DNA from 2 places in the Actinoplanes sp. NPDC049668 genome. Region 2 is predicted to be linked to the other one. Evidence: riboswitches for the same ligand, from Rfam matches in the RefSeq annotation. Region 2 holds a riboswitch; the other holds the start of a gene.
The links. A riboswitch is a leader RNA that binds a small molecule or an ion and turns the genes downstream of it on or off. The one in region 2 is predicted to bind cobalamin.
Positions count from the first base shown of each region.

Region 1 (15,494 bases), on a different contig from region 2:
GGCGGAGTCCTCGAACGCGATGAAGGAACTCATCAACTCCAACGGCGACCAGGTCATCGCGATCTTCCTCGTCTTCGCGGGAACGTTCGCGGCCGTCCTCATCCCCACCGGCTACGCCTTCGGCTGGCTGGCCAACCGGATGGCGGTCAAGCGATGAGCACCGACGCTGTCCTGTATGACCACCCCGGACCGAGGGCCAAGGTCCGCAACGGGATCCTGACCGTGGTGTTCGGCATCGCCCTGCTGGCGCTGCTGTACTGGGTCTACCTGAAGTTCGACGAGAAGGGCCAGTGGGCGGCGGCGCTGTGGGAGCCGTTCACCGAGTCGTCGACCTGGACGGACTACCTGCTGCCGGGCCTCTGGAAGACGGTGAGCGCCGCCGCCGTCGCGATGGTGCTCTCGCTGATCTTCGGCCTGATCTTCTCGGTCGGGCGGCTCTCCGACCACCGGTGGCTCAGCGTGCCGGCCGGCATGGTCGTGGAGTTCTTCCGCGCCGTGCCCCTGCTGCTGCTGATGTTCTTCATCTTCTACGGCATCCCGTTCATCACCGAGTCGCCGATGCCGCCGTTCTGGGCCGTGGTCGCCGGCCTCACGCTCTACAACGGCTCGGTGCTGGCGGAGGCGTTCCGCGCCGGCATCAGGGCCGTGCCGAGCGGGCAGAGCGAGGCCGGCTACGCCATCGGCCTGCGCAAGAGCCAGGTGATGCAGGAGATCCTGATGCCGCAGGCGGCCCGGGCGATGCTCCCGGTGATCGTCAGCCAGCTGGTGGTCCTGGTGAAGGACACCGCGCTCGGCTACATCATCGGCTACCCGGAGCTGCTGCAGAGCGTGAACAACCTGGCGGCGAACTTCGGCAACATCGTCGCGGCCGCCATCGTCGCGGCGATCATGTACATCGCCGTGAACGCGTCGCTGACGTCCTTCGCCGCCTGGCTGGAGCGCCGGACCCGCCGCACCGGCAAGGCACCGAAGGCGTCCGGCCCGGTCCCGGTCGCCGCCGTCGAGCCCATCGGCGACTAGCCGATTCGTTGCTGGCGCCGGGCGCGTTCGTTCGCGTCCGGCGTCAGCGCGCCAGCTCCGTCACCCGCGACTCCCGGACGACCGTCACCCGGATCTGCCCCGGATAGGTCAGCTCCTCCTCGATCTGCTTCGCGACGTCGCGGGCCAGGACCGCCGCGCCGATGTCGTCGACGTCCTCCGGCCGGACCATCACCCGGATCTCGCGGCCCGCCTGCATCGCGAAGACCTTGTCGACGCCGACCTTGCCGGCGGCGATCTCCTCGATCCGCTCGAGGCGCTTGACGTACGCCTCCAGGCTCTCCCGGCGCGCGCCCGGCCGGCCGCCGGAGCACGCGTCCGAGGCCTGCGTCAGCACCGCCTCGATCGTCTGCGGCGGCACCTCGTTGTGGTGCGCCTCGATCGCGTGCACGACGTCCTCGGACTCGCCGTACTTGCGGGCCAGGTCCGCCCCGATCAGCGCGTGACTGCCCTCGACCTCGTGGGTCAGCGCCTTGCCGATGTCGTGCAGGAACGCCGACCGCTTGATCGTCGGCACGTCCAGGCGCAGCTCGGCGGCCATGATGCCGGCGATGTGCGCCGTCTCGACCAGGTGCTTGAGCACGTTCTGGCCGTAGCTCGTGCGGTAGCGCAGCCGCCCGAGCAGCGTCGCCAGCTCGGGGTGGATGTCGGTGATGCCGACGTCGACCAGCGCCTCCTCGGCCGCCCGCTCGCAGAGCCGCTCGACCTCGTTCTTGGCGCTGTCGAAGACCTCCTCGATACGGTGCGGGTGGATGCGGCCGTCGAGCACCAGCTTCTCCAGCGTCAGCCGGCCGACCTCACGGCGTACCGGATCGAAGCAGGAGAGCAGCACCGCCTCGGGGGTGTCATCGATGATCAGATTGACCCCGGTCGTAGATTCGAACGCCCGGATGTTGCGGCCCTCACGGCCGATGATCCGGCCCTTCATCTCGTCGCTCGGCAGGTGCAGGACGCTGACCACGCTCTCCGCGGTCTGCTCGCTGGCGATACGCTGAATCGCGTCGACGACGATGTGCCGGGCCCGGGTGTCGGCGGTGTGCTTCGCCTCGCTCTCGATGTCGCGCACCAGGATCGCCGCCTCGCGCTTCGCCTGGTTCTCGATGTTCTCGATCAGCTCGACGCGGGCCGCGTCCGCGGTCAGCCCGGCGACCCGCTCGAGCTCGCGGCGGCGGGCCTCCTCGGCGCCCGCGAGCTCCGACTCCCGAACGGTCAGCGCGGCCTCACGCGCGGACAGGTCGGTGTCCATCGCGACGAGCCGCCGCTCCCGCTCGACGAGCCGCTCGACCTCGTCGGCGTGCAACCGCTCCCGCTCGTCTATCCGGGCGGCGCGCCGCTCGACCTCGGCGGCCTGCTCCTTGGCCGTGGCATTCAGCAGGGCGACCTCGCGCTCACCGCTGCGCCGGGCGGCGGTGCGCACCTGCTCCGCATCCGACTCGGCCTGGCGGTGGGCGTGCTCGAGGATCGTGTCCGCCTCGCCGTGCGCGTCCTCGAGGACCCGCCGGGCCTCGGCCCGCGCCGCGGTCGCCTCGGCCTTGGCGGCGGCGGCCTCCGCACGTACGGATGCGGCCTTGGCGTTCGCGTCGTCGACCTTGGCCATGGCGTCGTCGACGGTCTGCTCACGACGGTCCCGGTCGGCGGTCTTGCTCTCCTGCAGTTGACGCAGCGCGCGGGCGCCGAGCACCAGTCCGACCACCACGAAGGTGGCGAGGACGACGACCGCCATCACGAGCACCCAGATCACGCCCGTGGTCATCTCGCCGCGTCTCCCCTCGCTGCGGCGCATGGCTGCGCCGGCTGTGTAGGGATGCCCGACCAAAGGCGGCTGAGCGCGGGCGTGTTCAGCCTACGGCGCCGGTTACAGCGTCGAGGACCGACCGCCGGGCATGTCTGGCCACCGCCCGCGCGGTCTGCGGGCGGAGGAGGCATCGATGGCGCCCCACGCCGCAAGTGATGCCGTAATGTGATGCGATCTATATTGTGCGCTTAGCCTGCGATGGTCGAGCAAACCTTGTGTAACGCGAGGCTAGGTCGCGAGTGCCGGTTCGGTCAAGGACTCATGATTCGGCAGAGGACGGGACGCTTGGCACAGACCCGCTCACGCCCTGCTCAAGTACGTTGGGGGCAATTCAGGCGTAGCGGGCCCAGATGTCACGCATGGGTTCCCATTTCGACCCGCTGCCTTCCTTCCAGAACGCGAGGAGGTAGGCGGCTATGGGGGTGGAGCTGTCGTCCCACCAGATGCCGCTGACAGTCTTGCCCGTGGCCTGGTACGCGAACTCCACGTAGTTGCCGCTGGTCCGGCCCGAAGGTGTCGCACGCTCCACCGCGGGGCCTACGCCTGGGGTGAGCTCGCGGGCATCGACGTTCTGCCCGAGTGTCTTGACCCGCGCCTTGTCGCGGTCGGCGGTGGTGGCGTACTCCACGAAGATGACGCTCATGGCGTCCATCTCGCAGCGGACCCGGGCCTTCTCCGCGTTGTTGGCGGTTGGGCCGTCCGGGTCGCCGCTGCGGACACAGCCGGAGAGGTGAGGAAGCCAGCCCTCGGCGACGGGGGCCAGGGCACCGCCGAGCTTCGGCCGATTGATGGCGATCTGATTCTGCTCGTAGGGGCCCAGGGCCGGCGCGGAGCTGACCGTTGGCGCCGGCGTACCGGTCCGGGCCTGGGTGCCGGCGGTCGAACGGCCGAGGAACCAGCCGGCGGTGCCGAAGACGAGCAGGCCTATTGCCAGGCCGGCTAGGGCCGGGATCGCGAAGCGGCCTCGGGGTTGTTTGGGAGTGGGTTCGATGCGCGGGCCGCTGCCGAATGCCGGGGCCACCGAGAAGCCGTAGGGGTCGGCGGGGCCGTTGCCTGAGACGGGGTCTGTGGCGGACCAGCTTGGAGGGCTTGAGGCGCTGTAGTCCTCTCCGTACGCCGGGGCGGCGCCCGAGGTCGAGGGCGCACCGTATGGGTGGCCGCCACCCGAAGTCGGGGTCGCGCCATAGGCCGGTCCCCCACCCGAAGTCGGACTCGGACCATGCGCCGCATCGCCACCCGAGGCCAGGGGCACACCATGCGCCAGACCCCCGCCCGAAGTCGGACTCGCACCGTAAGCCGGATCCCCGGCGGAAGTCGGACTCGGACCATGCGCCGGACGGCCACCCAAGGCCGGGGGCGCACCATATGCCGGGCCCTCTCCCGGAGTCGGGTGGGGTTCGTTCGGCTGCTGTGGGCCTCGGTGGAACGGGCCGTAGCTGTATTGCTGATTACTTTCGGCGTTGTGGCCGGTCGGGTTCGGAGGGGGCCGGTTCTCGGCGGCGGACCGCGGGCCGTAGTGCGGGGTGGCGGACGCGGGGTCGGTCATCCGGGCCGCGCCGCCGGCTGGGCTGCCCGTCGGGGTGGATCCGGCTACCGGGTCGGTTGCAGGAGCAGTCACGGCTGCCGCGCCATCGGCCGGCACTGTTCTGTATGCCGGCGCATGCCCGGACGTGGACACGGCCGGAGACGTCGGCACTGGCCCGGTGGTCCGGCCGCGTGGAGGCACGTTTCCGCCGGAGGGTGCAGGAACCGGCCAGTGGGCAACTGGCGGGTGAGTCACCGGCAGATGACCGGCCAGCGGTTGCCCGCCCGGCGGGTGGGGCACTGGCGGCTGACCGACCGGCGAGTGAGCCACCGGCGTCTGCCCATCCGACACCTGACCGACCAGCGGCTGACCGGACGGCGGGTGTGTGACCGGCGCGGTCGGGTCTTCCTCGCCAGGCCCCTGTCCGTCCATCGGCACTCTCAGATTGGCTGTGACGTCTGCCGGATCGCCGGGCATCGATGCTGAGGTTCCGGACTGATGTGCTCTAGGCGGATACGCGAAGGGCGCCGCGGGCACATCGCCCTGCCCTGGACCGGGCAGGGCCTGGCTGTCCGCTGGCACAGAATGCTGACCAGGGATTTCGGCATCAGAGTGCGATGGCGGAACGGTGCCCTCGGGCGAACCGGCCGACGCGATGTGTGGGACGACCTGAGCCGTCGCGTCGGGGCTCTCGTGAGGGGAGCCGCCACCGCGCTGAGCTGGGTGGAAGTCGTCTGTCACCAAGCACAGATTACCAGTCCGAGGCCGTCGGCGACGCCTCGCGAGATCCATCAGCGACGATGGACCGACAGCCCGGAGAGGCTACGGTCCACTCTCGTAGAGGTGCCACCCCCAGCTCGGCCGCAGCGACGGCACGACGATGACGCCAAGCCCGGGCCGTAGCACGCATGCCGCAATGGCGTGCGAGTCGCTTGGTTTCCTCCCCATTTGCCGACACCAAAGGGCCATTACGTCCTCAGTGGACAAATCCGTAGTCCGCGCCACAACTTGCCGGATAGAAATCCACTCCTATCCACGGGCAACAATCTAGCCAAATTCAGACAACACGCATCTAACCTTGTCAGCACCCTGCGCCGACGATGCGAAGGGTGGAACCTTGCTCCGGAGTGGGGTGAGCAGGGCACCTGATGCCATCACAGCCCAAACAGGGACAGCCAAATCCGACATCTCAGCGATCACTTATCGCAGCACCGATATAACGGCCAAAGCTCGATGGCCGGATACAGCACGGGGCGACCTCACCGCTCGTGTTGGAACACACAAATGGCGATAGATTGCTGTGCGGACTCGAACAGAGTCGCAGCGGACCGGGCACCTGTCCGGCACATGGCAGCCGGGTCGGTCGATCAGTCACCTGGCAGCCGGGCCGGTCGATCAGTCACATGGCAGCCGGGCCGGTCGATCAGTCACCTGGCAGCCGGGCCGGTCGATCAGTCACATGGCAGCCGGGTCGGTCGATCGGTCACATGGCAGCCGGGTTGGTTGATCGGCAACTTCCCCAGATCCCGCTCGCCATACGAACCTCGCGTCCGGCAACCCGCACGCCCAAAGGCAGCCTCGGGTACCGCGGCCGCCTCGGCCACCGCCAGCCCGCACCGCACGAGGACATGCTCGACCGACACCCAACCTGGACCACCACCCGGCCCAAGCACACACACCCCGGCCCAAGCACACACCCCGGCCCACGCCCAAACCCGAACCACCACCCAGTCCGACCACGCACCCGATCCACATCTGGACTCGGGCCAGCGCCCCGGTTCGTGCGCGGCTCGCCGGGGCCGGTCGGGCTTTGCGTGCGGTCAGGACAGTGGGTCGTTGGCTTCGTCTGCCAGGGCATCGGCGTCGATCTGGTCGGCGAACTCGGCCGCTTCGGCGTCGCGGGCCGCCAAGGCGTCCTTTACCGCTCGGATCGCCACGCCGGCCGGGTAGCCCTTGCGGGCCAGCATTCCGACCAGGCGGCGGAACACCTGGTCGGGGGTGCCTCGCGCGGACCGCAGCTTGCGATCGACCAGAGCGCGTGCGGTGGTGGCCTCGGCGTCGTCGTCCAAGGTCTCCAGGGCTTCCGTGGCCACCTCGGCCTCCACCCCGTGCCGGCGGAGCTCGTTGGCCAGCGCCCGGCGGGCCAGGCCCCGGCCCTGGTGCCGGGTAGACACCCACATCCGGGCGAACGCGGCGTCGTCGATGATGCCGACCTCGTCGTAGCGGTCGAGGACCTCGGCGATCACCTCGTCGGAGATCTCCTTGCGGGCCAGGGTCTTGGCCAGTTCGGCCCGGGTGCGCGGGCGCACCGCCAACTGGCGCAGGCAGATTTCGCGTGCGATCTCGGACTCGCTGCGCGGCGGCTCGGGCGGCCGCTCAGCCGCGTTGTCGCGGGTGTTGTAGGGCGGTCCGCCCGGCGAGCTCCGGCGGCGCCGGCCCGTCACGTTGCCGCGTTCCGGGTCGTCGGGCCGGAGCTCGCCACCAGGGGAGTCATCTTCTGTGGGCCGGGGTGGGATCGCATCCCAGCCCCGCCCCGACCGCGCGCCGCGTCGTCCAGGCACCCGGGCTCAGCCGTTCGCCGGGACGAGCGGGCCGGCGGCCCGGGCGGGCTGTGGAGCGGAGGCCACAGCCCGCAAGGCGGAAGCCCGCAAGGCGGAAGCCCGCAAGGCGGAAGCCCGCGAGACCCAAGCCCGCAAGGCGGAAGCCCGCGAGACCCAAGCCCGCAAGGCGGAAGCCCGCGAGACCCAAGCCCGCGAGGCGGAAGTCCGCGAGGCGGAAGTCCGCGAGGCGGAAGTCCGCGACGGTGCCGGTTTGTGGATTCGTGCAGGGCCTCGAACGGCGCCGGACCGGTGTAGCGGCGGGGAGGGGTCACCCGGCCCGGGTGGGCCGGGTGCAGCGGATCGCCTCGTCGTCGGAGGTTGCATCGATCAGAAGTCGACCGGGGGCAGGTCTGGACCGCCGGCGGCGTCACCGGTGGTCTGGCCCACGCCGAGCTTCTCCAGGATCTTCTTCTCGATCTCGGCGGCGACGTCCGGGTTCTCCTTCAGGAACTCGCGCGCCTTCTCCTTGCCCTGGCCCAGCTGGTCACCGTCGTACGTGTACCAGGCGCCGGACTTGCGGACGATGCTCTGCTCGACGCCGACGTCGATCAGCGAGCCCTCGCGGGAGATGCCCTTGCCGTACATGATGTCGAACTCGGCCTGCTTGAACGGCGCCGCGACCTTGTTCTTCACGACCTTGACGCGGGTGCGGTTGCCCACGACGTCGGTGCCGTCCTTGAGGCTTTCGATGCGGCGTACGTCGAGGCGCACCGACGAGTAGAACTTCAGCGCGCGGCCGCCCGTCGTCGTCTCGGGCGAGCCGAACATGACGCCGATCTTCTCGCGGAGCTGGTTGATGAAGATCGCGGTCGTGCCGGAGTTGTTCAGGATGCCGGTGATCTTTCGCAGGGCCTGGCTCATCAGGCGAGCCTGCAGACCCACGTGGCTGTCGCCCATCTCGCCCTCGATCTCGGCGCGCGGCACGAGGGCCGCCACCGAGTCGATGACGATGATGTCGAGCGCGCCGGAGCGGATCAGCATGTCCGCGATCTCGAGCGCCTGCTCGCCGGTGTCCGGCTGGGACACCAGCAGGGCGTCGGTGTCGACGCCGAGGGCTTGGGCGTAGTCGGGGTCGAGCGCGTGCTCCGCGTCGATGAAGGCCGCGATGCCGCCGTTGCGCTGGGCGTTGGCCACCGCGTGCAGGGCGACCGTCGTCTTACCGCTGGACTCCGGGCCGTAGATCTCGATGACCCGGCCGCGCGGCAGGCCGCCGACGCCGAGCGCGATGTCGAGGGCGATGGAGCCGGTGGGGATGATGGCCATCTGTGTGACCGGCCGCTCCCCGAGGCGCATCACCGAGCCCTTGCCGAACTGCTTGTCGATCTGCGCGAGAGCAAGGTCTAGCGCCTTGTCCCGATCAGGTCCTGCCACCATGTCCGCCACCCCTGTACTCGACTTCCCAGGCGTCTTCGCCGAAGCGTTTCTGTTCACCACGCGGGTCACGCTAGACGTTGGGTCTGACAGAAAACGACCGCCCGGTCGTGAGCTGCGGATGACCACGCCGCTGAGGACGATAGCCGAACAGGTGTACGACTATCGAGTGACACGCCAGAACAAACGTACGAAAGATGGGTCAGTGCAGGCGCGAAGGCACCCGATCGGGGTACTCGGCCACCACCGCGCGCCAGATGGTAGCGGTATCGACACCCTGAGCAATGGATTGCTCGATCGTGCGGCCCTGTAGCGCCGAGAAACTCTGATCGGTGGCAAGGCTCCTCGCATATGCGGGGCCGAACGCCTGCTCGAGGCGCCCCCAGAAATCCGTCAACCGCACGGGCAAAAGCGTACCTGCGGGCCGCGGACGACCCCGCCGCGCACAATGCTGAGACGCACATCACTATGCGAGGACCGTCGGCGATAGAGCGCCGACCCTGCAGGACGCCCCCCGGGACCACCGAACAGGGCGGCCACCTGGAGGGCCGGCGGAACCGGTCACACGGGCAACGGGCCGACGGACCGGTGACACCGGACACCGGGCCGGCGGGCCGCTCAGACCAAGCGACGGGCCGGCGGGCCGGTCACACCAAGCGACGAGCCGGCTGGGCCGGCCACACCAGGCAACGGGCCAGCCGGGCCGGCCACACCAAGCGACGAGCCAGCCGGGCCGGCCACACCAAGCGACAGGCCAGCCGGGCCGGCCACACCAAGCGACAGGCCAGCCGGGCCGGCCACACCAAGCGACAGGCCAGCCGGGCCGGCCACACCAGGCAACGGGCCAGCCCCACACCAAGCGACAGGACCGCGAGCCACTCACACCAGGCAACAGACCCGCCGACCGGCCACATCAAGCGACAGGACGCATCCATCCGCCTGGCACGCCTGGAGACCGGCACGCCACGACGGGCGACGTGCCGGGATAGGACGTCGGCGGTGGGCACGTCATCACTGTCCGGCACCGATCGCCCGCGACGCGCTGCGAGGGCGGCGAGCGACAGACATGCACGCACGCGGGGGCGAAGTCCAAGCCGGAGACAGAGTGCCAGGGGTGCGGATCAGGACAGGGCCGTTGCCGCAACCTTGAGGTCGTCGACCAGGCCTCGGTATGCCGCGTCCCGGTCGTCGGCCCGTAGCACTGCCGAGGGATGGATCGTTGCGAGTGCCCGGGACTCGGCCTTCGGGAAGTCCTGTGGGCGCTGCGCCGCGGCCGGCCACGGTAGCAGTTCGCCGCGTGATCTCGTGACGCGGAACGAGGGTCCGAAGAGGGCCTTGGCCGCGGTCGCGCCGAGCGCCACGATCAGGTCCGGCTTGAGCAGTGAGAACTCGGCGACCAGCCAGGGACGGCAGGCGACGATGTGCGCCGGGCCGGGCGTCTGGTGGATGCGGCGCCGGCCGCGCAGTTCGAAGCGGAAGTGCTTCACGGTGTTGGTCAGGTAGATCACCGACGGGTCGATGCCGGCGTCGCCGACCGCGTCGCGCAGCAGCCGGCCGGCCGGGCCGACGAAGGGCAGGCCCTTCTGGTCCTCGATGTCGCCGGGCTGCTCGCCGACCAGCACCAGCCGGGCGTGTGCGGCGCCGCGCCCGAAGACCACCTGGGTGGCGTTCTCGTGCAGCTCGCAGCCGCGGCAGCCGGGCGCGGCGGCCTTGAGCTCGTCGAGGTCGTGCGCATCGGCGGGAATGAACCCCTGAGCCCCCGGCGGGGCTTGCGTCATTGCCATGCAGAGGTTCTACCCCTTGCCGTCCCCGCCACGCGCGGGGCCTCACCCGAACGAGCATGATCCGACACGCCGACACGACATGTGGGGTTGCGCGTTTCGAGTCGCACCTAGATATGGTGTTGCCCGCAGCTGGTTCGGCCGTCTCTCCAGGACGGCCGAGGCAAGAGGGAATCCGGTGGAAGACCGGAACTGCCCCGCAGCGGTGAGTGGGAACGACCGCCGTCATCAGCACTGGGCCCCGGCCTGGGAAGCGACGGCCAGTAGGAGACCGAAGACAGGTCAGGCCCGCGAGTCCGAAGACCTGCCAGCGCGCCGCACGCTCCGCGTGCGGCGGTCCGAGGCCGCGTGGGACGGCCGACGCCACTCAGGTGTACGCGTACAGCCGCGTCCACCGGCGTCCTCCTGCGCGCCCGGAGACCACTTCGGAACGGGCTCGCGAGGAGAGAGAGTTCATGACGGTCACGCAGGAGCAGACTGCGACCGATCCAGCCGTGCCGGAGCAGCGCAGGCATGCGATGCAGGTGCGCAAGCGCAACGGTGACGCGGAGTCGGTCGACGTCAACAAGATCGTGAAGGCGGTCGAGCGGTGGGTCGCCGACCTGGACGAGGTCGACCCGTTGCGGGTGGCGACCAAGACCATCAGTGGTCTCTACGACGACGCGACCACCGCCGAGCTCGACCGGCTGTCGATCCAGACGGCGGCGGAGCTGATCGGCGAGGAACCGCAGTATTCGCGGCTGGCGGCCCGGCTGCTCGCCGCGTTCGTCGACAAGGAGGTCCGCGGCCAGGGCATCGCGAGCTTCAGCCAGTCCATCGCCCGCGGCCACGCCGAGGGGCTGATCGGGGACGAGACGGCCGCGTTCGTCGCGAGGAACGCCCGCAAGCTCGACGACGCCGTCGACCCGGCCGGCGACCTGCGGTTCGAGTACTTCGGCCTGCGTACAGTCGCCGACCGTTACCTGCTGCGGCATCCGCGGACGCGCCTGGTCGTGGAGACGCCGCAGTACTGGCTGTTGCGGGTCGCCTGCGGCCTGTCGACCAGCGCGGGTGAGGCGATCGCGTTCTATCGGCTCATGTCGTCGCTCGCCTACCTGCCGAGCTCGCCGACGTTGTTCAATTCGGGCACCCGGCACACCCAGATGTCGTCGTGCTTCCTCGTGGACTCGCCGAAGGACGAGCTTGACTCGATCTACGAGCGCTATCAGCAGGTGGCGCGGCTGTCGAAGTTCGCCGGTGGCATCGGCATCTCCTGGTCGCGGGTGCGCGGCCGGGGCGCGCTGATCCGCGGCACGAACGGCCGGTCCAACGGCATCGTGCCGTTCCTGCGCACGCTCGACGCCAGCGTCGCGGCGGTCAACCAGGGCGGCCGGCGCAAGGGCGCGGCCTGCGTCTACCTCGAGCCGTGGCACCCGGACATCGAGGAATTCCTCGAGCTGCGGGACAACACGGGCGAGGACGCCCGGCGCACACACAACCTGAACCTGGCCAACTGGATCCCGGACGAGTTCATGCGCCGGGTCGAGGCCGACGAGGACTGGTCGCTGATCGACCCGTCCGACGCCCCCGGGCTGCCGGACCTCTACGGCGGGGAGTTCGAGGCCGCGTACCGGATCGCGGAGGGCAAGGCGGTCAAGACCGTCCGGGCGCGCGACCTGTACGGCCGGATGATGCGCACGCTGGCACAGACCGGCAACGGTTGGATGACCTTCAAGGACCCCTCGAACCGGCTGAGCAACCAGACCGGCCGCCCCGGCAACACCATCCACCTGTCGAACCTGTGCACCGAGATCCTCGAGGTCAGCGCCGACGACGAGACCGCGGTCTGCAACCTCGGCTCGATCAACCTCGGTGCACACCTGACCGGCGACGACGTCGACTGGGCGAAGCTGCGCGAGACCGTGCGGACCGCCGTCGTGTTCCTGGACCGGGTCATCGACATCAACTACTACCCGAGCGAGCAGGCGGCGGCGAGCAACCCGCGGTGGCGCCCGGTCGGGCTCGGGCTGATGGGTTTGCAGGACGCGTTCTTCGCGCTGGGGCTGCCGTTCGACTCCGCCGCCGCCCGGGAGCTCTCGACCCGGGTCTCGGAGGAGATCTATCTGACCGCGCTGGAGACCTCGGCGTCGCTCGCCGAGCGCTCCGGCCCGCATCCCGCGTACCCGGAGACCAGGGCCGCCCGGGGTGACCTGCAGCCGGATCTGTGGGGGGTGGCCCCGACGCAGTCCGCTCGCTGGGCGGCGGTGCGCGCGCGGATCGCGGACACCGGCCTGCGCAATTCGCTGCTGATCGCGATCGCGCCGACGGCGACGATCGCCTCCATCGCCGGCTGTTACGAGTGCATCGAGCCGCAGGTCAGCAACCTTTTCAAGCGCGAGACCCTGAGCGGCGAGTTCCTTCAGATCAACACCTATCTGGTACGCGAGCTGAAGGCACGCGGCCTCTGGACGTCGGCGGTGCGCGAGCAGATCAAGCGCGCCGAGGGTTCGGTGCAGGGCATCGAGGCGTTGCCGGCGGAGGTCCGGGAGCTCTTCCGGACCGCGTGGGAGCTGCCGCAGAAGGCCCTCATCGACCTTGCCGCGGCCCGGTCTCCCTATATCGACCAGTCGCAGTCGCTGAACCTGTTCATGAGCGCCCCCACCATCGGCAAGGTCTCGTCGATGTACCTCTACGCCTGGAAGGCCGGGCTGAAGACCACGTACTACCTGCGCTCGCGGCCCGCGACGCGCATCCAGCAGGCCACGGTCTCCGCCGCGCCGGCCAGCCCGCCGGCGCTCCCGGCGGTGGTGCTCGCCGCGCCGGTCGCGGACGAGGACGCCCTGGCCTGTTCCCTCGAGAACCCCGAGTCGTGTGAGGCGTGTCAGTAGATGCTGCTTGATCCCGGAATGGACCTGACCCTGCGGCCGATGAAGTATCCGCACTTCTTCGACCGATTCAAGGACGCGATCAAGAACACCTGGACCGTCGAGGAGGTCGACCTGCACTCCGACCTCGCCGACCTGGCCGAGCTCTCGGCCGCCGAGCAGCACCTGGTCAGCAGGCTGGTCGCCTTCTTCGCCACGGGCGACACCATCGTCGCCAACAACCTTGTGCTCAACCTCTATCAGCACATCAATTCGCCCGAGGGGCGGCTGTATCTCTCCCGGCAGCTCTTCGAGGAGGCGGTGCACGTCCAGTTCTATCTGAATCTGCTGGACACCTATGTGCCGGACGAGGCCGAGCGGGCGGCCGCCTTCGACGCGGTGGAGAACATCCCGTCGATCGCCCGCAAGGCGGACTTCTGCTTCCGCTGGATCGACTCGGTCTTCGACCTGCGCGAGCTGCGGACCAAGGACGACCGGCGCGCGTTCCTGCTCAACGTGATCTGCTTCGCCGCCTGCATCGAGGGGCTGTTCTTCTACGGCGCCTTCGCCTACGTCTACTACCTGCGCTCGCGAGGTTTGCTGCACGGGCTCGCGTCCGGAACCAACTGGGTGTTCCGCGACGAGTCGATGCACATGGCGTTCGCCTTCGACGTGGTGGAACAGGTGCGTGCCGAGGAGCCGGACCTGTTCGACGACAAGATGGAACGGCAGGTCCGCGACATGCTGGCCGAGGCCGTCGAGTGCGAGGTGCAGTTCGCGGCGGACCTGCTGGAGCAGGGCGTCTCGGGCATGTCGCTGACCGACATGCGCGCATATCTGCAGCACGTGGCGGACCGCCGGCTCATCCAGCTCGGCATCGCGCCGCTTTACGGCTCGGCGAACCCGTTCGCCTTCATGGAGCTGCAGGACGTGCAGGAGCTGTCGAACTTCTTCGAGCGCCGGGTGTCGGCCTATCAGGTCGGCGTCACCGGCACAGTGAGCTTCGACGACGACTTCTGACGGCCGGGGCCGGCACCGCCGCACGCCATACGGCGGGTGGTGGTGCCGGTCCGCACCGGTCGTGGAGGTCATCGCGACGGGGCGGGCACGGTCGCCGGGTAGGCCGCGGCCGCCACGTCGTCGGCGAGGCCCTCGATGGAATCGTCGTCGATCTGGCTCACCGTCATCCGGATGCCGGGCGGCGCCTCGACGCGGAACAGGGAGCCGGGTGCCACCGCATATCCCGCGTCGCGCAGGGCCGTGACCATGCGGGTCTCGTCCTCGACGCTCACCCAGAGGTTGATGCCCGTGGTGCCGTGTGCGCGCACGCCCCGCGCCGCGAGGGCGTCACGCAGCGCGAGACGGCGGCGGTCGTAGCTCTCGCCCGCCGCGGCTATCCCGGCCGCGACGTCCTCGTCGCGCCACAGCCGGAGCAGCAGACGCTGCAGCACCGTGGACACCCAGCCGGTGCCGATCCGCATGCGGCCGACCACGCGGGCGATCGTCGCCTCGTCGCCCGCCAGCACCGCGATGCGTAGATCGGGGCCGAACGGCTTGGACGCCGAACGGACGAACGCCCACGACGTGGTCGCCCCGCCGAGGCTGTGCAGCGGCACGCCCGACAGCTCCGCGGCGTGGTCGTCCTCGATGAGCAGGACGTCGGGGGCCCCGGCGAGGACCGCCCGCAGCTCGGCGGCGCGCTGGGCGCTGATCGCGGCGCCGGTGGGATTCTGCGCGCGGGCGGTGACCATGACCGCGCGCACGCCCTTGGCGAGGGCGGCGGAGAGCCGGTCGGGCAGCGGGCCCTCGTCGTCGACCGCGACCGGCACCGCGGTGATGTCGAGGGCACCCAGAAGATCGAGCAGGTTCGCCCAGCCCGGATCCTCGACCGCCACCGAGTCGCCCGCCCGCAGATGCGCCGAGAGCAGGCGCTCGATCGCGTCGAGCGTGCCGTTGGTCACCGTGATGGCGGCGCCCTCGACGGGCACGCCGTCGGCCGCGAGGCGGGGCCGGGCCGCGTCGATGAGCTCCGGCATGGCTCCGGCGGCCGCGTACCCCATGGGCGGGCCGACCTCCTCGGAGACCGCGCGGAGGTGCGGAGCGAGACCCGGCAGCAGGCGGATGTCGGGGTCTCCGGCCGACAGGTCGAGCGCGCCCGCCGGCACCGGCAGACGCAGCGCGGAACGCGGGCTGGCGACCGCCGGCCGGGTGCGGATGCGGGTGCCGCTGCGCCCGACGGACTCGACGATCCCGCGCTGGCGGAGCTCCTGATAGGCCTTCGACACCGTGGCCGGGCTGACGTGCAGCTCGAAGGCCAGCACGCGGATCGGCGGCAACCACTGGCCCCAGACCCAGTCGCCCGCGCGGACGCCCGCCTCGATGCTCGCGGAAATCGAGGCGGCGGAGGAACCGGTGACCTGATACTGTCCTGACACAAGAGTGATTCTGTACTAGTACATGATCCTTGGCAAGGAGGATCCCGTGACCGACCTCTACCAGCCCACCGCCCGCACCACCGCGACCCGAAGCCGTGACCGCATG
Region 1 covers NZ_JBITLR010000001.1:202,183-217,676, forward strand. Annotated here, with positions in the region: gene ACIBSW_RS00985 (amino acid ABC transporter permease) at 1-157, shown strand, start outside; gene ACIBSW_RS00990 (amino acid ABC transporter permease) at 154-1,020, shown strand; gene rny (ribonuclease Y) at 1,064-2,791, opposite strand; gene ACIBSW_RS01000 (hypothetical protein) at 3,165-3,854, opposite strand; gene ACIBSW_RS01005 (regulatory protein RecX) at 6,179-6,919, opposite strand; gene recA (recombinase RecA) at 7,286-8,332, opposite strand; gene ACIBSW_RS01015 (DUF3046 domain-containing protein) at 8,532-8,732, opposite strand; gene ACIBSW_RS01020 (UdgX family uracil-DNA binding protein) at 9,451-10,113, opposite strand; cobalamin riboswitch at 10,227-10,437, shown strand; gene ACIBSW_RS01025 (ribonucleoside-diphosphate reductase subunit alpha) at 10,566-12,977, shown strand; gene ACIBSW_RS01030 (ribonucleotide-diphosphate reductase subunit beta) at 12,978-13,973, shown strand; gene ACIBSW_RS01035 (aminotransferase class I/II-fold pyridoxal phosphate-dependent enzyme) at 14,042-15,388, opposite strand; gene ACIBSW_RS01040 (bifunctional pyridoxamine 5'-phosphate oxidase family protein/GNAT family N-acetyltransferase) at 15,435-15,494, shown strand, end outside.
Region 1: another riboswitch for cobalamin. It lies ahead of ACIBSW_RS01025 (ribonucleoside-diphosphate reductase subunit alpha); the one in region 2 lies ahead of cobN (cobaltochelatase subunit CobN).

Region 2 (15,494 bases):
CAGCCGCCGCGCGGTCGTGACGTGCACCGGCCGCCCGACGGGATGCAGCACGACCCGATGGCGGGCCGCGAGCAGCTGGGGAGCGCTGATGCCCGGCAGCACGGCGTACTCGATCCCGAGCTGCTCGACGATCCGGATGGTGGAGTCGTACAGCGAAGGGTCGCCCCAGACCAGGAACGCAGCGGTGCCGCCGCGCTCGCGAAGGACCCGCCGGTACGCCTCGACCCGGGCCGCGTGCCAGTCGCGTACGGCTGCGTCGTAGTCGGTGTCGCGGTCCCGCCGCGGATCGGCGACCGCGACCACCTCGACGCCGTGCGCGGCGGCGATCGCGCGGCGGGCGGCCAGCAGGCCGTCGTCGTCGCCCTTCGACGCGGCGACGACGTAGTCGCACTCCCGCAGCGCCTGCGCCACCTCGGGGGTGACGTGCTGCGGGCCCATGCCGACGCCGAGGATCCAGACCTTCACGCGCCGCTCACTCGCGGTCCTCGAGGTCTCCCTCGACCGAGAGGTAGACCTGCTGCATCGCGGCCAGGACGTCGGCGTCCGGCTCGGCCCACAGGCCCCGCTCGGCCGCCTCGTGCAGCCGCTCGACGATGCCGCGCAGCGCCCACGGGTTCGACTGGCGCAGGAACGCCTGGTTGGTCTCGTCGAGGATGTACTCGGTGGCGAGCTTCTCGTACATCCAGTCGTGCACCACGCCCGCCGTGGCGTCGAAGCCGAAGAGGTAGTCGACGGTGGCGGCGAGCTCGAAGGCGCCCTTGTAGCCGTGCCGCTGCATCGCCGCGATCCAGCGCGGGTTGACGACCCGGGCGCGGAAGACCCGGGCGGTCTCCTCCGCGAGGGTGCGGGTCCGCACGGCGTCGGGGCTGGTCGAGTCGCCGACGTACGCCTTCGGGTCCGCGCCGGTCAGCCCGCGCACGGTGGCGACCATGCCGCCGTGGTACTGGAAGTAGTCGTCGGAGTCGGCGATGTCGTGCTCGGCGGAGTCGACGTTCTTCGCGGCCACCTTGATGCGGCGGTAGTTGGCCCGCATGTCGTCGGCGGCCGGGGCACCGTCGAGGTCGCGGCCGTAGGCGAAGCCACCCCAGGCCGTGTAGACCTCGGCCAGGTCGGCGTCGTCGCGCCAGCTGCCCGACTCGATGGCCTGCAGGATGCCGGCGCCGTACGACCCCGGCTTGGAGCCGAAGATGCGGGTGGTGGCGCGCCGGTGGTCGCCGTGCGCGGTCAGGTCGGCGCGGGTGTTCGCGCGCACGTAGTTGCGGTCCTCGGGTTCGTCGAGGTCGGCGACCATCCGCACCGCGTCGTCGAGCATCGCGACCACGTGCGGGAAGGCGTCGCGGAAGAACCCGGAGATGCGCACCGTCACGTCGATGCGCGGTCGGCCCAGCGCCTCGAGCGGGATGATCGTCAGCCGGCTGACCCGCCGGGACGCCTCGTCCCATTCGGGGCGGACGCCGAGCAGCGCGAGCACCTCGGCGACGTCGTCGCCGCTGGTGCGCATCGCGCTGGTGCCCCAGACGCTCAGCCCGACCGAGGTGGGGTAGCCGCCGGTCTCGTCGAGGTACTTCTGTACCAGCGAGTCGGCCATCGCCTGGCCGGTCTGCCAGGCCAGCCGGCTGGGGACGGCACGCGGGTCGACGGTGTAGAAGTTGCGGCCGGTCGGCAGCACGTTGACCAGGCCCCGCAGCGGCGAGCCGGACGGGCCGGCGGGCACGAAGCCGCCGTTCAGCGCGTGCAGGACCGCGTCGAGCTCGTCGGTGGTCTTCGCCAGTCGCGGTACGACCTGGGTCGCGGCGAAAAAGAGCACCCGGCGCACGTCGGCGTCGTGGTGCAGGGCCTCGACGGCCGCCGGATCCCAGCCGGCGCTCTCCATCGCCTCGACCAGCGCGCGGGCCTCGGCCTCGAACGCGTCCACCTCCGTGGTGCTCCCGCCGGCCAGTCCGAGCGCCGCCCGCAGCCCGGGCACGGCGTCGCCGACGCCGCCCCAGACCTGGGCGGCACGCAGGATGGAGAGCACCAGGTTGACCCGGGCCTCGCCGGTTGGCGCGGCGCCCAGGATGTGCAGGCCGTCGCGGATCTGGGCGTCCTTGATCTCGCAGAGCCAGCCGTCGACGTGCAGCAGGAAGTCGTCGAACTCCCGGTCCTCCGGGCGCTCCTCGAGACCGAGGTCGCGGTGCATCTCGGCCGAGCGCATCAGCTGCCAGATCTCGCCGCGCACCGCGGGCAGCTTGGCCGGGTCCATCGCCGCGATGTTGGCGTGCTCGTCGAGCAGCTGCTCGAGGCGGGCGATGTCGCCGTACGACTCCGCCCGCGCCATCGGGGGTACCAGGTGGTCGACGATGGTGGCGTGCGCGCGGCGCTTGGCCTGGGCGCCCTCGCCCGGGTCGTTGACCAGGAACGGGTAGATCAGCGGCAGGTTGCCGATGGCCGCGTCGGGGCCGCAGGAGGCCGAGAGCGCGGCGTTCTTGCCGGGCAGCCACTCCATCGAGCCGTGCTTGCCCAGGTGGATGACCGCGTCGGCGGCGAAGCCGTGCTCCAGCCAGCGGTAGGCGCCGAGGTAGTGGTGGCTCGGCGGCAGGTCGGGGTCGTGGTAGATCGCGACCGGGTTCTCGCCGAAGCCGCGCGGCGGCTGGATCAGGATGACGACGTTGCCGGCCCGCAGCACGGCCAGCACCAGTTCGCCGTCGTCGTTGACGAACAGGTTGCCGGGCGCGCCGCCCCACGCGTCGACCATCGCCTCGCGAAGATCGGCGGGCAGGTCCGCGGTCCAGGCCTCGTACTCGGACTTCGAGATGCGCACCTGCGCGTCGGAGAGCTGGGCGGAGGTGAGCCACTCCTCGTCCTGACCGCCCGCCGCGATCAGGGCGTGGATCAGCGCGTCACCGGCGGCGGTGTCGTCGTCCAGGTCGAGCAGCGGCAGCACCGCGTTGTCGTGCCCGAGGTGGTAGCCCTCCGCGCGCAGCCGGCGCAGCATCCGGATCGCCGAGACGGGTGTGTCGAGACCGACCGCGTTGCCGATCCGCGCGTGCTTGGTGGGGTAGGCCGAGAGCACCAGCGCGAGCTTCTTCTCCGCGTTGGGAACCCGGCGCAGCCGCGCGTGGTTGACCGCGATCCGGGCCACCCGGGCGGCGCGCTCGGGGTCGGCGACGTACTGCGGCAGCCCCTGCTCGTCGATCTCCTTGAACGAGAACGGCGCGGTGATGATGCGCCCGTCGAACTCCGGGATCGCGATCTGGCTGGCCGAGTCGAGCGGGGTGACGCCGTCGTCGGAGGCCGCCCACTCGGCGCGGCTGCTGGTCAGGCACAGGCCCTGCAGCACCGGGATGTCCAGCGCGGCCATCCGCTCGACGTCCCAGGCCTCGTCGTCCCCGCCGGCGCTCGCGCTCGCGGGCACGCTGCCGCCGGCCGCGAGCACGGTGACGACCAGGGCGTCGAGGGTGCCCAGCGCGTCGTACAGGTCGTCGGGCGCGGAGCGCAGCGAGCCTGCGAAGATCGGCACGCCGGCGGCCTGGCCGGTCGCGTCGATCGCGTCGGCCAGCGCGTGTGCGAACGCGCTGTTCCCGCTGGCCTGGTGTGCCCGGTAGAACAGCACGCCGACCCGGGGAAGGGCGGCGTCGACGGGTTCGGGCCGCTCGGCGTACCCCCACGGCGGGATCGCGACCGGGGCCTCGAAGCCCTCACCGGTCAGCAGGACGGTGTCGCAGAGGAAGGCGTGCAGCTGGGCGAGGTTGGCGGGGCCGCCCTCGGCGAGGTAGCGGTGCGCCTCGGCGGCGACGCCCATCGGCACCGTGGAGAGCTCCATGAGCTCCGCACTCGGCTGCTGCTCGCCGCCGAGGACCACGAGCGGCGTGCCGGCCTCGCGCACCGCCGACAGGCCGGGCCACAGGTCGTGGGGCGAGCCGAGCAGTCGCACGATCACCAGATCCGCGCCCGCGACGATCGCGGCCAGCTCGGCGTCGCCGGTCCGGCTCGGGTTCGCCCACGTGTACGCCGCGTCGCTGGTGCGCGCGGAGAGCAGATCGGTGTCGGACGTCGACAGCAGCGCGAGGCGCGCGGGCTGAGCGGACAGGTCGGCCATCTGCCGGGTTCCTCCTCCGGGGTTCTCGCCCCGTCTCGGGTCATATCGCCCGTGGCCAGTGTCTGGCTGCATCCCGTCGGGATGTCACAGTGGCGGAACCGCCCCGGATCCTCACCGGGTTCCTGCACCACGAGCGCCCCGAGCCTACGGGAGGGTCTCCGCACCACCTCTGCCGCAGGGAGCCGACACGGGTCTGGGCAGGTGTTTCTCAACACATGGCGCCTGCTCCGCCTGGTTGGCGGTATCGCCGCGCGGGCTGAGAGACTGGCGCCTGCTGCCCGCGGCTGACCACCGCTTTCGCCGATCCTGAGGAGCCTCGTGTTCGAGCCGTCCCTGCGCCCCGATGCGACCCCGGCCCTGACCGAGCTGCTGCGGTCACGGATCCTCGTCCTCGACGGCGCCATGGGCACGATGATCCAGCGGTACGGCTTGAGCGAGCAGGACTACCGGGGTGAGCGGTTCGCGGACTGGCCGAGCGACGTCAAGGGCAACAACGACCTCCTGACGCTCACCCAGCCCGCGGTGATCAGTGGGATCCACCGCGAGTACCTGCGGGCCGGCTCGGACCTGATCGAGACGAACACCTTCAACGCCCAGCGGATCTCCCTCGCCGACTACGGCATGGAGGAGCTCGCCTACGAGATCAACTTCGAGGCCGCCAGGCTGGCCCGGGCCGAGTGCGATGACGCCACCGCCGCAGATCCGGACCGGCCGCGCTACGTGGTCGGCGCGCTGGGCCCGACCAACCGCACCGCCTCGATCTCGCCGGACGTCAACGACCCCGGCGCCCGCAACGTCACGTACGCGGAGCTGGCCGAGGCCTACCTCGAGCAGGCGAACGGCCTGGTCGACGGCGGCGCCGACATCCTCATGATCGAGACGATCTTCGACACGCTGAACGCGAAGGCCGCGATCTTCGCGGTGGAGACGCTGTTCGAGGAGCGCGGCCGGCGCTGGCCGGTGATGATCTCCGGCACCATCACCGACGCCTCCGGGCGCACCCTGTCCGGCCAGGTCACCGAGGCGTTCTGGAACTCGGTGCGGCACGCCCGGCCGCTGCTCGTCGGGCTCAACTGCGCGCTCGGCGCGAGCGAGATGCGGCCCTACCTGGCCGAGGTGTCACGCCTCGCGGACTGCTTCGTGTCCTGCTATCCCAACGCGGGACTGCCCAACCAGTTCGGCGAGTACGACGAGGCGCCCGAGCAGACCGCGGCGATCGTCCGCGAGTTCGCGACGAGCGGGCTGGTCAACGTCCTCGGCGGGTGCTGCGGCACGACGCCGGAGCACATCGCGGCGATGGCCGGCGCGATCGACGGCCTGGCACCGCGGGAGCCGGTCGGCACCGCGGCGGCCTGCCGGCTCTCCGGCCTGGAGCCGCTCACCATCACCGCGGAGTCGCTGTTCGTCAACGTCGGGGAACGCACGAACATCACCGGCTCGGCGCGGTTCCGCAACCTCATCCGCGACGGCGACTACCCCACCGCCCTGTCCGTGGCCCGCCAGCAGGTCGAGAACGGCGCGCAGGTCATCGACATCAACATGGACGAGGGCATGATCGACGGCCTCGCCGCGATGGACCGGTTCGTCAAGCTCATCGCCAGTGAACCGGACATCAGCCGCGTCCCGCTGATGATCGACTCGTCGAAGTTCGAGGTCATCGAGGCCGGGCTGCGCTGCGTACAGGGCAAGCCGATCGTGAACTCCATCTCCCTGAAGGAGGGCGAGGAGAACTTCCGCGCGCAGGCCCGGCTGTGCCGCAAGTACGGCGCCGCCGTCGTCGTCATGGCCTTCGACGAACAGGGCCAGGCCGACAACCTCGCACGCCGCCAGAGCATCTGCGAGCGCGCGTACCGGATCCTGGTCGACGAGGTCGGCTTCCCCGCCGAGGACATCATCTTCGACCCGAACATCTTCGCGGTGGCCACCGGCATCGAGGAGCACGCGAACTACGGCGTGGACTTCATCGAGGGCACCCGCTGGATCAAGCAGAACCTGCCCGGCGCGCTGGTCTCCGGCGGCGTGTCGAACGTGTCCTTCTCGTTCCGCGGCAACAACGCGGTCCGCGAGGCCATCCACGCCGTCTTCCTCTACCACGCGATCTCCGCCGGCATGGACATGGGCATCGTCAACGCCGGCGCCCTGGTCGTCTACGACCAGGTCGACCCGGTGCTGCGCGAACGCATCGAGGACGTGATCCTCAACCGCCGCCCGGACGCCGCCGAGCGGCTGCTGCAGATCGCCACCGAGTTCGCCGGCGACGGCATGAAGGCCGAGGCGGTCAACGACGCCTGGCGCGCGCTGCCCGTCGAGGAGCGGATCACCCACGCACTGGTCAAGGGCATCGACGACTACGCCGAGACCGACACCGAGGAGCTGCGCGCGCTCATCGAGGCGCGCGGCGGCCAGCCGATCGAGGTCATCGAGGGCCCGCTGATGGCCGGGATGAACGTCGTCGGCGACCTCTTCGGCGCCGGCAAGATGTTCCTGCCGCAGGTGGTCAAGTCCGCCCGGGTGATGAAGAAGGCCGTCGCCTACCTGATCCCGCACATCGAGGCCACTAAGTCGCCGGAGGACGCCGGCCGCAGCAACGGCCTCATCGTCATGGCGACGGTCAAGGGCGACGTGCACGACATCGGCAAGAACATCGTCGGCGTGGTCCTGCAGTGCAACAACTACGACGTCATCGACCTCGGCGTGATGGTCCCCGCCGAGAAGATCCTCGATGCGGCCAAGGAGCACGGCGCCGACATCATCGGGCTCTCCGGCCTGATCACCCCGTCCCTCGAGGAAATGGTCAACTTCGCGGCCGAGATGGAACGCCGCGGCCTGGAGATCCCGCTGCTGATCGGTGGCGCCACCACGTCGCGCGCACACACCGCGGTCAAGGTCGACCAGAAGTACCACGGGCCGGTCGTCTGGGTGAAGGACGCCTCGCGCTCGGTGCCGGTCGTCGCCGCGCTGCTCTCCAACGAGCAGCGACCGGGCCTGCTCGCCGACATCCAGGCCGACTACGACTCGCTGCGCGAGCGGTACGCCGCCCGCAGCGACGCGAAGGTGATGCTGCCGATCGCCGCGGCCCGTGCGAACCACACCCCCGTCGACTGGACCGGCTACCGGCCCCCGCGCCCCCGCCTGCTCGCCACCCAGTCGCCGCGGCTCCACCAGGACGGCCGGCCCGCGCCGGCGGCGCACCCGGTCGTCAAGACCTTCTCCGACTACCCGCTGGCCGAGCTGCGCGACTACATCGACTGGCAGCCGTTCTTCAACGCCTGGGAGATGAAGGGCCGATTCCCCGACATCCTCAACAACCCGGCCAGCGGTGAGGCCGCCCGCCGGCTCTACGACGACGCCCAGGCGATGCTCGACCGGCTGATCGCGGAAAAGTGGATCACCGCGGCCGGCGTCATCGGGCTCTTCCCCGCGAACACCGTCGACGACGACGACATCGAGCTCTACGCCAGCGAGGACCGCACCGAGGTGCTGGGCACCCTGCGCCAGCTGCGCCAGCAGAGCGAGCACCGCCCCGGCGTGCCGCACCGCAGCCTGGCCGACTTCGTCGCGCCGAAGCAGACCGGACTGCAGGACTACGTCGGCGCCTTCGCGGTGACCGCCGGCCTCGGCATCGGCGACAAGATCCAGGAGTTCAAGGCGGCGCTGGACGACTACAGCGCGATCCTGCTGGAGTCGCTCGCCGACCGGCTGGCCGAGGCGTTCGCCGAACGGATGCACGAGCGGGTCCGCACCGAGTTCTGGGCGTACCAGCCCGACGAGCGGCTCGACAACGAGGCGCTCATCAAGGAGAAGTACGTCGGCATCCGGCCCGCGCCGGGCTACCCGGCCTGCCCGGAGCACACCGAGAAGCAGACCATCTGGGAGCTGCTCGACGTGCGGGCCAACACCGGCATCGAGTTGACCGAGAGCATGGCCATGTGGCCCGGCGCCGCCGTCAGCGGCCTGTACTTCTCGCACCCGCAGTCGCAGTACTTCGTCGTCGGCCAGATCGGCCGCGACCAGGTCGAGGAGTACGCGGCCCGCAAGGGCTGGACCGTCGCGGAGGCGGAGAAGTGGCTCGCGCCCAACCTCGGCTACCGCTCCGACAACGATTGACATCCTCTCCGCTCTAAAAGGGGCAGCCCCACTTTCGGACGTTCAGCGCCAGCCTCTCGGTAATCCGGCCGCAGTGTGAGCACATCCGGGTGGACGGGAAGAACCGGTCCACCCGGCCGAAGGTGCGCCCGTACCTCGCTTCCTACGATTCGCGCTGCCCCGCTGCTTGCGGGACAGGTCCTGCTGCAGCCGCTTGAGCTTGCGGGCCGCGCGGCGCAGGAACTTCTGCGCGGTCACCTTCGTGCCGTCCGACATGACCGCGAAGTGGGTCAGGCCCAGGTCGATGCCCACCTCGGAATCGACCGGCGGAAGCGACTCGTCCGCGGTCCGCACGACGAACGAGGCGAAGTAACGCCCGGCCGCGTCCCGGATGATCGCCACCGACGACGGCTCCGAGGGAAGCGACCGCGACCAGCGCACCTGCAGGTCCCCGATCTTCGGCAGCCGCAGGCGGCCGTTGTCGAGGACCTTGAACCGGGAGTTCTTCGTGAAGCGGATGGCCTGCCGGTGGTCCTTGCGGGACCGAAACCGGGGCGCGGCGACCTTGCGGCCCTTGCGCTTGCCGGTGATCGAGGCGAAGAAGTTGCGGTACGCGGTGTTCAGATCCGCGAGGGCCTGCTGCAACACCACCGCCGACACCTCGCCCAGCCAGGCCCGCTGCTCGGTGTCCTTGGCCTGGGTGATGACCAGCTTCGACAAGTCGGCGTCCGAGACGTACTTCTCGCCCGCCTCCCGGGCCAGCTGACGCAGGCGCAGCCCGTCGTTGAAACCACCCGGGCACACCCGAACGCCTGAGCCAGCGCGGTGCACTGACTCGCGTCCGGGTACACCCGATAGTTGTAACGGAGCTGCACGATCACCACTTTGCCATGTTGGTTTATGGATGAGATTCAAGCATCCACATTGGTAGGCACTGTGTTTCGCGTTGCGTGTCCATTTGGTTTTCGTGACGAAGATACTTTCGCCCGGTCCGGCGGCGCCGCATCGCTGAACGTCATCAAGCAGCAGGAACCTCCCGGTTAAGGCACCGCTCGGGCCCGGTGGCCCTCCCAGCACGGACCCTCACCCCGGCCTGAAGGCCGGAGCACTGGCCCATACTCCGGAAGCACAGACGTCGCCGCCTCAGTGGCAGACGATCTCCGGCTGGTCCGGGCCGAAGTAGTAGACCGGCCATTCGCAGTCCTCGGCGTCGATGCGGGTCAGCCGCAGGCGGTCGTCGTGCCACTCCAGGGCGAGTTCGATGTCGCGGTACGGCAACGCACCGTCGGCGTCGCGCGGGTTGGTGCCGTAGATCTTGACCGTGTCGTCGGTGGTGCCGAGGGTCGCGCCGGTCAGGTCGAAGACCGGATGGTCGCGGCCGTCGACCACGTCGAGCGGGCGGGGGTCGCGGCTGTCCGAGGCGCCGTCGAACGCGTAGAGCAGCGCGGCGGACGCCGAGCTGCGGCACTTCGCGCCGACGAAGACGTCGTCCTGGCCGTCGCCGGTGATGTCCTGGCTGCGCGGCGGGAAGTCCTCGGCCAGCGCCACCTCGGAGGTGTCCTGGTCCGAGGTGCAGTCGGTCAGGTGGCGCCGGACGACCGCGAGCCAGTCGATCGTCTCCGCGGCGTCGCCGACCGTCGACGGGTCGGTCCAGGTGCCGTCCGAGGGCACGTAGCCGGGAATGCCGTCCGGCGCGGCGTCGAGCCGGAAGGACAGGTCGTCCGGTTTCGGCTCGCGGTCGAACAGGAGGGTCGCGGCCATCGGCTCGGTGTAGCGGGCGACGATCCGGCGGTCGGCGGTGCCGTCCCGGATCGTCAGCCAGGCGGGGCCGCCGGGTCCGCGCGAATCGGCATTCACCGGCTGCGGCCCGCGGGACCTGACGCGCAGGTAGTAGGGGCCCTGGTCGCCCTCGCGGTCCAGGGCGATCCGGATCGGCAGCATCCACCGGCCCGCCGGGAAACCCCCGGTCACCTTCGTAGCGGGCCAGGCCGGCTCGATGGTCGCGGTCGTCGCCCCGCGCGGCTCCTCCTCCGGAGTCGCCAGGCGCCGGGCCGGGACGAAGAAGAAGGAGCCGTCGCCGCCGTGGCGCCGGTCGGGCAGCTTCTGCCAGTACGCGTCGCCGACGGCGTAGTCGGTCCTGCGGATGGACACCCCGCTCGCGAGCTGGTCCGCGGCGTTCGACGTGGCGTCCCAGTACATCACCGGCGGTGACGACGGGCTGAGGTCGGGCTCGGCGCCGGGCCGGCACCAGTCGACGGGTTCGGTCGGCTCGTCGGTGGTCCAGCCGACGCAGGCGGTCTGCCGGGAGCCGTCCGGGATCTGCGGCCCGCCGTCGGAGAAGTCGTCGAGCGGGCACCGGCAGGCGACCCGGTTCGCCACCCACCGGGCGGCCGCTGTGCTCGTACCGGTGATGAAGGGATTCTTGGGCAGCGGAATCCCGGCCGGTCGCGGATCGGCGAACCAGGACCAATGCACGTGTACGCAGTCGGAGCACCCGGCGCTCACCGGCGACGGCAGCCCGACGCCGTGCCGGCTGCTCTGGTGGTAGTTCTCCCAGCCCGCGCCGCGCACCTCGCCGCCGTCGATGACCTTCCTGGCCCCGCCGCGCCGCAGGTGACCGCCGCCGCCGCTGAGGGTCTCCGGTTCGAAGTCGAGGTCGCTCAGCGACCTCACCTTGATCCCCGAGGGGAACTTGACGACGTCCTTGATCAGCTCCGCTCCCCCGCCGCTGCCCTGGAGGATGCCGTCGTCCGGGTCCCAGGCGAACCGCTGCACGACCGACACCGACCGGACCTTCTTGCTGTCGGCGGGCGACGCCGCCCAGCGCGTGGTCGGCCAGAAGCGTTTGCATCGCGACTTGAGGGTCGGCTCGCACCGGTCGTCCAGCAGCTCGGAGAAGCGGTACTGCTGCTCGAAGAGCACGGTGACGTCCCCGCCGACCGTCACCGCGTAGGTGGCGGTCACGGCCTCGTCGCCCTCGACCGGTGAGCAGTCGACCGGCCCGAGCAGCCGGCTGGCGACCGTGTCGTCCGGCTGGGGCCGGGGCCCCGGGGTCAGGAACCCGTTGTGCAGCGTCCCGTCGGCGGTGCGGATCCTGACCTGGGCGACCCCGACGGCGTCGGCCATCCGCCGCGGGCCGAGCCGGAGGTCGGTCAGGACCAGCCCGGACGCCCGGCTGGAGATCGCCCGGTAGGTCCAGCGGTCGGTGGCCGGCTCGCTGGGCGGTCCCGATCGGGCGCAGACCGGGTCCCCGGCGCGGGACTCGGCGCCGAGCCGGAAGACCGGGTCGTCGGCCGCCGTGAGCCGGTAGCCGACGTCGTCGCCGCCCACGGTCAGCCCGGCGGCCAGGACCGGCACGATGGCGAGCAGGCGCAGGCCGCGCATGGTCTCCCTTCCGGCGGCGGGCACCGGACCCACCCCAGCCAGCATCGCGGGCGCCGGAGGGGAAGCACAGCGGAGGTTCGGCCTACCCGGTACGGGTGACAATCGGCGGGGTGGACGGGCGGGGCCGGTTCGGCGGCCGGCCCCGCCCGCCGCTATCAGGGTGTTACGCCGAACTCGATCCAGTTCAGGTTGAACAGGTTGTTGGCGGGGCCACCGGCGATGGACCTGAAGACGAAGTAGAGCTCCTGCTCCCCGGCCGCCGCGCTGACCGGGAACGTCTGGCTGGACCAGTACGCGTTGCCGGCCGTGGCGAGCACCGGCAGCGTGGTCACCAGCTCGCCGGTCGGCGAGCCGAGCCGGACCTCGACGTTCGCCCGCGGCTGCCCGGCCGTCGCCGCGGTGCCACCCGCGGTACGCAGGGTCAGCGAGCCGACCCCGCCCAGGTCGATCGGCCGCAGCGCGATGTGGTCGCCGTTGTCCACGGCCGTCAGGTGCTCGCCGCCGTCGGCGTCGTTCGTGGTCGCGACCGCGACGGCCCGCTTCACCTGTGCGTTCTCCACCTGCTGCCGCCACGTCTGCACGGTGGCCTGCCCGGTCGCCGAGAGCCCGCCGAGGTCGGTGTAGGTGGCGCTGACGCCCAGGAACAGGTACCCGCCGGCGTGGTCGGCGCCGTCCTCGGGGCTGGGCAGCGTGCCCGCGCAGCCGGTCGTGGAGTTGATGCCGTGCCCGTGCTCGTCATGGCCGATGACCAGCGAGACCTGGACCCGGGAGCAGTCGACCGCGCCGTCCTCGGGGTCGGTGACCCGGACCGTGAAGCCGACGGTGTCGCCCCAGTCGAAGAACGACCCGTTGGCCGGGGTGACGACCTCGACCACCGGCGCGGTGTTGCCCACCGTGATCGTGCGGGTGGCCACCGCCGTGCGCCCGGTGCCGTCGGTGACGGTCAGCCGCGCGTTGTACGTGCCGTTCGAGGTGTAGGTGTACGACGGGTCGGCCGTCGTCGAGTCGACCGTGCCGTCCCCGGTGAAGTCCCAGGCCAGCGAGATCGTGTCGCCGGGGTCGGGATCGGCGGTACCGGCACTGGAGAACTGGACCGTCAGCGGCGCCGGCCCGGAGGTCGGTGTCGCCGAGGCCCGGGCCACCGGCGAGCGGCCGTCCTTGACGTAGCGCACGGTCGACAGCTGCGCCTCCGGGTTGGCGCGGAAGAACCCCTGGCCGTACTCGAGCACGTAGAGCTGGCCGTCCGGGCCGAACTCCATGTCCATCGGGTTGGCCCAGGTGAATCCGGTGAGCAGCGGCTCGATGGAGAGCAGCCGGTCCCGGCCGTCGGTGCGGAAGGCGAACAGCCGGTTGCGGGTGAACTCGCCGAAGACCACGGTGTCGTCGTAGTACTCCGGGAACCTCAGCTCGTTGCCGAGGCGGGCGTTGTAGTCGTACCGCGGGCCGCCCATCGGGCCGACGCCGCCGGTGCCGAGCACCGGCCAGTCGAAGCCGCACGGCACCGGCGGGTTCGCGAGGTACGCCGACGGGCACGGGGTCACCGCGTTGAAGGTGTACGCGAGCTGCGGGTCGCGCACCGCCGGCAGCTCGCGCAGCCCGGTGTTGCGCGGCGACTCGTTGACCGGCGCCACGCAGTCGAACGGCGCACCGGACGCACGGGTCACGAAGTCGAAGTCGAGGTACGGAAGCTCCGGTGAGTAGCAGTACGGCCAGCCGTAGTTGCCGGGCTTGTCGGTGGCGATCCACCGGCCGGTGCCCTCGGGACCACGGGTCGCGCTGGGCACCCGCGAGTCGGGCGAGTAGTCGCCGACGTACACGTATCCGCTCCTGCTCACGTCGAAGCGGAACGGGTTGCGCAGGCCCATCAGGAAGATCTCGGGCCGGGTCAGGGGTTCGCCGGGCCGGAAGAGGTTGCCGGACGGGACGGAGTAGGACCCGTCGCCGCGTACCTTGATGCGCAGCACCTTGCCGCGCAGGTCGTTGGTGTTTGCCGCGGAGCGCTGCGCGTCGTAGGCCGGCCCCTGCGTCGGCGACTCGTTGATCGGGGTGAAGCCGTCGGAACCGCCGGCGTTGGTGTCGTCGCCGGTGACCAGGTACAGCAGGCCCTTGCCGTCGAACTTGACCTCGCCGCCGACGTGGCAGCAGTTGCCCCGGTCCACCGGCACCCGCAGGATCTGCTGCTCGGTGCTCAGGTCCAGGTGCGGCGCCGGCGTCTCGACGAGCTTGACCCGGGAGAGCTGGTTGTATCCCTTGAACTTGTCCCAGACGGTGGGGTCGGTGCTGGTCACCGGCGCGTCGCCCTCGTTGACCGCCGGCGTGGCCGGATCGTCGACCGGCGTGTTCAGCCTGGGCGCGTAGTAGAGGTAGACCCACCTGTTGCGGGCGAAGCCCGGGTCGATGGTCACCGACTGCAGACCGTCCTCGTCGTGCGCGTAGACGCCGATCTCGGCGATGACCGGGCTCAGCCCGGTCGCGGGGTCGTAGAGCCGCACCTCGCCGGCGCGGGTGTTGTGCAGCACCCGCCCGTCGGGCAGCACGGCGAGCGTCATGGGTTCGCCCGGCTCGTCGTTGAGCGTGACCTTCTCGTAGTTGCTCTGCACTCCTGCGCCGCAGTCGCCGGCGACCTGTCCGGACGCCCATTGGATGCCGCCCAGCAGGTGCTTCTTGAAAGATCCGTTCGCGTACGTGTCGGTCGAGTGCCCGAGGCCGGTGTACCAGGACCGGCCGCCCTGGAAGTCCTTGCACCAGGAGAGCGGCCGGTCGGTGGTGGCCAGCACGTGCGAGACGCCGCGCACGTCGGTGTCGAACGTGTACCACTGCTCGGTGAGGCTCGTCGTGCGCGGCACCGATGCCGTCGAGGGGTGCACCCGGTCGGTCATGGTCACGGTGCCGGCGACGACCGCGGACGCGCCGGTCGCGGCGGCGCCGAGCAGGCCGCGGTAGAAGCTCCAGCCCGGCTCGGTCTCGGCCGCGGCGTGCACGCCGACGAAACCGCCGCCCCCTTGCACGTACGCCTCGAACGCGGCCTGTTCGGCGTCGTCGAGGACCTCGCCGGTGGTGTTGAGGAAGACGACCGCGCCGTACCGGGCCAGGTTGGCCGCGGTGAAGGACGCCGAGTCGGCGCTGACCCTGACGCCGAAGCCGTGCCGGCGGCCGAGGTCGCGGATCGTGCGGACGCCCTTGTCGATGGAGTCGTGGCGCTCGCCGGCGGTCTCGGTGAACACCAGCACGTCGTGGTGTTCGTGACCCGGGTGCGCGTATGCCGTGTTTTCCGTACTTATCAGGATGAGGGCGGTCGCGAAGACGGCCAGCAATCGTCGGTGCATTGTTCTCTCCCGCCTCTCTCAGCGGCGGTAGATGGTCAGCTCGGACAGGTTCCGGTAGCTCAGCTCGGCGAGGCTCAGGGACTGGCCCGGGTTCGCCGCGCCGCCCGGAGCGGTGTCCTGCTCCCAGTTGGCGTGGTGGTAGTTCTGCGCGCCGATCTCCTCGAAGAACTGCTGGAAGTTGAGGTCGCCCTCGCCGAGCGGCGTCATCACGTACCCGTTGGCCTGCGTGGCGGCCCGGTCGCCGTCCTTGGCGTGGAACAGCGGGAACCGTTCGGTGCGCGGTACCACCGTGAGGATCGGGTCGAACAGGTCGGTCCGGGTGTTGCCCCACTGGTCCACGTAGGTCTGGTGCTTGAAGCGCGCCACATAGGACCAGTAGATGTCCATCTCGAAGAAGACATATCGCGGGTCGGCCTTGGTGAAGAAGTACTCCAGCTTGCGGGTGCCGGTCGACCGGGTGGGCTTGCCGCCGGCATCGAGCGGGCCGGCGTCGAGCAGGAACCCGTACGCGGCGTCGTGGTTGTGGGTGTAGAGCTTGAGGCCCCGCTTGCGGGCCGTGCGGCCCAGCTCGTTCCACAGGTCCGCCGCGGCGTCCCAGTCCGGCCGGTACGCGCTGCCGG
Region 2 covers NZ_JBITLR010000004.1:179,322-194,815, reverse strand. Annotated here, with positions in the region: gene cobF (precorrin-6A synthase (deacetylating)) at 1-465, opposite strand, end outside; gene cobN (cobaltochelatase subunit CobN) at 473-4,078, opposite strand; cobalamin riboswitch at 4,114-4,234, opposite strand; gene metH (methionine synthase) at 4,397-8,185, shown strand; gene ACIBSW_RS18220 (transposase) at 8,228-8,968, opposite strand; gene ACIBSW_RS18215 (hypothetical protein) at 9,308-11,572, opposite strand; gene ACIBSW_RS18210 (ThuA domain-containing protein) at 11,704-14,874, opposite strand; gene ACIBSW_RS18205 (sugar phosphate isomerase/epimerase) at 14,893-15,494, opposite strand, start outside.